2 regions of the Basilea psittacipulmonis DSM 24701 genome follow, and region 2 is predicted to be linked to the other one. Evidence: predicted binding sites of a transcription regulator. Region 2 holds the regulator's gene; the other holds the start of a gene.
The links. The regulator FNR, encoded in region 2, switches genes on or off when oxygen is low (the NO sensors DNR and NnrR bind a similar motif). The targets are predictions, from matches to a motif close to TTGATNNNNATCAA.

Region 1: the regulator FNR is predicted to act here: its motif matches at 1,167-1,180, upstream of nirK (copper-containing nitrite reductase).

What each region holds. Positions count from the first base shown of each region.
Region 1 covers NZ_CP009238.1:1,758,760-1,761,243, reverse strand. Annotated here, with positions in the region: gene nirK (copper-containing nitrite reductase) at 1-1,031, opposite strand, end outside; gene acnB (bifunctional aconitate hydratase 2/2-methylisocitrate dehydratase) at 1,332-2,484, shown strand, end outside.
Region 2 covers NZ_CP009238.1:563,346-565,829, reverse strand. Annotated here, with positions in the region: gene clpB (ATP-dependent chaperone ClpB) at 1-554, opposite strand, end outside; gene fnr (fumarate/nitrate reduction transcriptional regulator Fnr) at 801-1,562, shown strand; gene IX83_RS02430 (FixH family protein) at 1,984-2,208, opposite strand; gene ccoG (cytochrome c oxidase accessory protein CcoG) at 2,220-2,484, opposite strand, start outside.

The DNA.
Region 1 (2,484 bases), 760 kb from region 2:
TTAACGGCTTCGATCAAGTTGTGGTTAAGGTAAACGTAAGTGCCAGGTTGTTTGAACGTGTACATTGCACCGCCAGCAGAACCAGCACCAATGACCCAGCTTTCGATATCTTGTACAGGAGCATCAGCTAAGTTACCACGTTCCCAAACATAGTCACCGTGACCACCGATTAAGTGAGGATATGACTGACGGTTTGCCTGAGAGTGATAAATCATCACAGTTTCACCAACTTTGGCAGTCATTGCGTTATCACCAGTGTAAGCACCTTTACGTTCCCCAAACACGACGTGTGTAGGGATAAGTTTATCCATGACTTCTTTGTCATCAGCAGAAGATTCTACGGCAGAAGCGTAACGTTTGTATTTACCGTTAGCATCTTTTGGAATGTAGAAGTCTTGTTCGCCGATGTAGTAAGCACGGTCGTAAGTGATTTTGTTACCGTTTTTGTCTTTAAGTCCGTCTTTTGGAATGACCAAAATAGCACCATTCATACCGTGAACAACGTGCCATGGGGTCATCGCTCCACCAGGTGCACAGTGGTAAACGAATACACCAGGTTTGATCGCTTTCCAACGAAGAACGGTTTCTTGACCAGGAGCAACGTGAGTCAACTCACCGCCACCCAAAGCACCAGTTGATGCGTGGAAGTCGATGTTGTGAACAAGTTTGTTAGTTTTAGGGTTTTTCAATGTTAATTCAACATAGTCGCCCTCATGAACGACGATCATAGGACCAGGAACAGAGCCATTGTAGGCAAATGCCCAAATGAATACACCAGGTTCTACTTCGATTTCTTTTTCTTCAATCGTTAATTCAACTTGAACTACACGAGGTGCGGCAGGAGCTTCTAATGTGTGTTCAGGAACGTTTGGAGGAGCAACGAGTTTTTGTTTGACGTGAACCAATTTTGATAAATCGGGGGCTTGTACGCCAACTTCATATCCTGGAATCCCGCCAGTAATAGCTGGTGTTTGTGGGGCTGCAAATGCTGCACCAGCAATGATTGCTGTTAATAAAGCTAATTTACGCATATTTAAAACCTCATAGTAGTTTAATCCTCTCTTATCTTTCTTATTTAAGAGATTGAAACTAATTGTTACTTAGTTGTGACAAAATGTAAATACTCCTTTTGGAGGATAGGAATACGGAAATTAATATGAATAAATTCAATTTAAATCAAAGAGTTTGATAAGATGATTTTGGTATCATTTTTCAGTGACGTGGTTTCGCTAATGTATCTCAATAACAACGTTTTTTAATTTTTCAGTCTTATATAAGATATAAGAATTAGAGTATAATAAACCATCTTAATTTTTGAAAAGGAAAGCATCATGTTGGAAGCGTACAATCAACATGCGGCAGAGCGTGCAGCATTAGGTATTCCTGCTTTGCCTCTCACCGCAGATCAGACAGCACAGTTAATTGAGCTATTGAAAAATCCACCTGCAGGGCAAGAACAGTATATTTTGGATTTATTTGTTCATCGCGTGCCAGCTGGTGTGGATAATGCCGCAAAAGTGAAAGCGTCTTATTTGGCGGCTCTTGCTTTTGGTGAAGAGTCCTGTTCATTGATTTCTGCTGAAAAAGCAGTGGAATTATTGGGCACGATGTTGGGTGGTTATAACATTCACCCATTAGTGAAGCTTTTAGATGATGCGAAGTTAGGTGAAAAAGCGGCTGATGCATTAAAACACACTTTATTGATGTTTGATGCGTTTCACGATGTTCAAGAAAAAGCGGCGGCGGGTAATGCCAATGCAAAAGCGGTGATTCAAAGCTGGGCCGATGGCGAATGGTTTACGAGTCGTCCAGAAGTACCTAAGAGTTTGAAACTGACTGTCTTTAAGGTAGATGGCGAAACGAATACAGACGATTTGTCGCCCGCACCTGATGCATGGAGTCGTCCTGATATTCCTTTACACGCTTTGGCGATGTTGAAAAACCCACGTCCGGGTATTGAGCCAGATGAACCCGGTAAAGTAGGTCCGATTAAGCTATTAAATGAGTTGAAAGCTCGTGGTAACCAAGTCGCTTATGTAGGTGACGTGGTAGGTACAGGTTCTTCTCGTAAATCTGCGACAAACTCAGTATTGTGGTGGACAGGTGAAGATATTCCCTTTGTACCTAATAAACGTTTTGGTGGTGTTTGTTTAGGTTCTAAGATTGCACCGATTTTCTACAATACGATGGAAGATGCAGGTGCGTTGCCGATTGAGTTAGATGTGACTCAAATGAAGATGGGTGATGAGATCGAATTGTTCCCATATGAAGGTAAAGTGGTGAAAAACGGTGAGGTGATTACGACTTTTGAAGTGAAGTCTCCTGTGTTGTTTGATGAAGTACGTGCAGGTGGTCGTATTCCATTGATTATTGGTCGTGGACTCACTGCGAAAGCTCGTGAAGCATTAGGTTTGCCACCATCGACTTTATTCCAATTGCCTAAAGAACCCGTAGATAGCGGTAAAGGTTATACCTTGGCTCAGA
Region 2 (2,484 bases):
TCATCACGACCAATCACAGGATCCAACTTACCCAAACGAGCACGTTCTGTTAGATCAATCGTATATTTTTTCAACGCCTGACGGTTAGATTCTCCATCTTGAGAGTCCACTGAAGCACCCCCTCTTACCGCTTCAATCGCGGCTTCCAAAGGTTTTTTCTGTAACCCTGCTTCTTTCAGGATACGACCTGCCACACCTTTATCACCACAAAGTGCCAATAAGAAAAGTTCAGAAGCAATAAACTGATCGCCGCGTTTAGCCGCTTCTTTATCTGTTTGCAAAAGCAACTGATTTAACTCTCGACTAATCTGTAAGTTCTGAGCACCGCCCTCTAAGGTAGGCAATTCTTTGATCGCTTTATCAATGGCAGGCAAAATACGTGATGTCGCCACACCCGCACGAGCCAGCAAACTTGCACACCCATTATCGGCATTGGATAACAAAGCCATCAATACATGCACTGGCTCAATATAAGGATTATCATGACGTGAAGCAATAGACTGTGAATCAGCCAATGCTTGTTGAAATTGTGTTGTTAATTTATCGATACGCATAATAAAAAATATAAAAAAGAATTTCTGTTAAACATTATGTGAGTCCAAATTTTTTATTTTCAAGGGGACGGACCATATTTTTATTTAGATAATAATAATTCCTATTTACCAAGCTCGTTCAAGATTATTTGTAACAGGGTATTTAAAAAATGATTTTTTGATTTAAATCAAGTAAAATGTTTTCACTTTGACTGCAATCGGATCATGCAGTCAACCATATCATGACTGTTTAGGTAGATTTGACATATGATGAAGCACGTTTTTCTCTCCGAACAAGCAGAAGCACAAAATTGTTCACACTGTTTATTAGGACATATTTGTATTCCAAAAGGCTTAAATCGAGAAAATGCCGAAAAACTAGCCGATCTCGTCAAAGAACGTATCCGTATTCCCAAAGGGGAAAATCTTTTTAAAGCAGGCGACCCCGTTAAAGCCATCTATAGCATTCGTTCTGGCTCATTAAAAGCCGTTTTAGAAAATGCAAGCGGACAGATGCAAATCACAGGCTTTTTTCTTCCAGGCGAATTCGTAGGATTAGACGGTGTTTGGGACAAACGACAACACACTAATGCCATTGCTTTAGAAGATACTGAAGTGTGTGTGATTTCATTTGATGAAATGGAATCATTAAGCAGAACCATTCCCGAGTTACAAAAACAATTCTACCGTCTAATGTCTCAAGAAATCGATCGTGTTTACAATATGACCCTTTCATTGGCGACATTAACCTCAGAACAAAGAGTCGCGACTTTTTTATTAACCATGTCAGAACGATTGAGCAATTTGGGCTATTCAGAACATGAGTTTTTACTTAGAATGACACGTTTTGATATTGGAAACTATTTGGGATTAACGTTAGAGACAGTTAGTCGTTTAATGTCAAAAATGTCTAAAGACGGCGTTATTTCTGTCGAAAAGAAACTGGTCAAAATAAACGATGTATCTTTATTACGAAAAATAGTTAATCAAGAACACATCATTACCATGCCTAAACGAACCCATCCTTAATATATTGATATTCGTTACGTGCCGATTTTGCCACCCTTATCGTGTAACACCGACATCTAAATTTAAGTATCAAAAGAGATACTGAGTACGCTTAACACGAAACAAAGCGTTCATCTCATCATTAATCACTCATAGACTTAAACATCACGTAAACACCCACCACCCCTTGTGAACACAGGTGAGATGGTGTTAGGCAAATAACATCACGTGAACACCCACCACCCCTTGTAAACACGGGCGAGATGGTGATAGGCAAATAACACCACGTGAACACCCACCTCCCCTTGTAAACACGGGCGAGATGGTGTTAGGCAAATAACACCACGTGAACACTCACCACCCTTTGTAAACACGGGCGAGATGGTGATAGGCAAAAAAAATGACTCCCAATATTCTGAGAGTCATTTTGTCTTGTATCGTATTAATACTCTTTAGGTTTAGGTAGTGGAACAGTTGCCCCACCATCACCTACACGCTCAATTACCAAACCAGTTTTTTTGTACTCTAAAATCACCGAGCTATCTGGATTATCGTTAAAGGCCAAATAGATGGTAATAATACAACCGACAATACCTGCAAATGGAATTGAAATTAATATCCAAGGCCATGGTTCACGATACCAAGGTTGAACTTTATCGGCTTTCATCAGACTCACTCCTACAAATCAGGTACAAAGAAAACGGTTTCTACTTCTGTGCTAAGCGGTGTTTTACCTGCCTCATCACTTTCAGCTTTAATGTAGATATTGTGATTACCTTGTTTATTATCCGACAACGGTGCACGAACCGTAACAGGTACCCAAACACTACCAAAAGAATCCACTTGAACACTTCTACCACCCTCTTTTTGAGATAACTGGATAGTAGAGTCTTTAACATCGTCACTTTGTGTCGATAATGTAAAGGTTCTAGGTTCTTCTGTC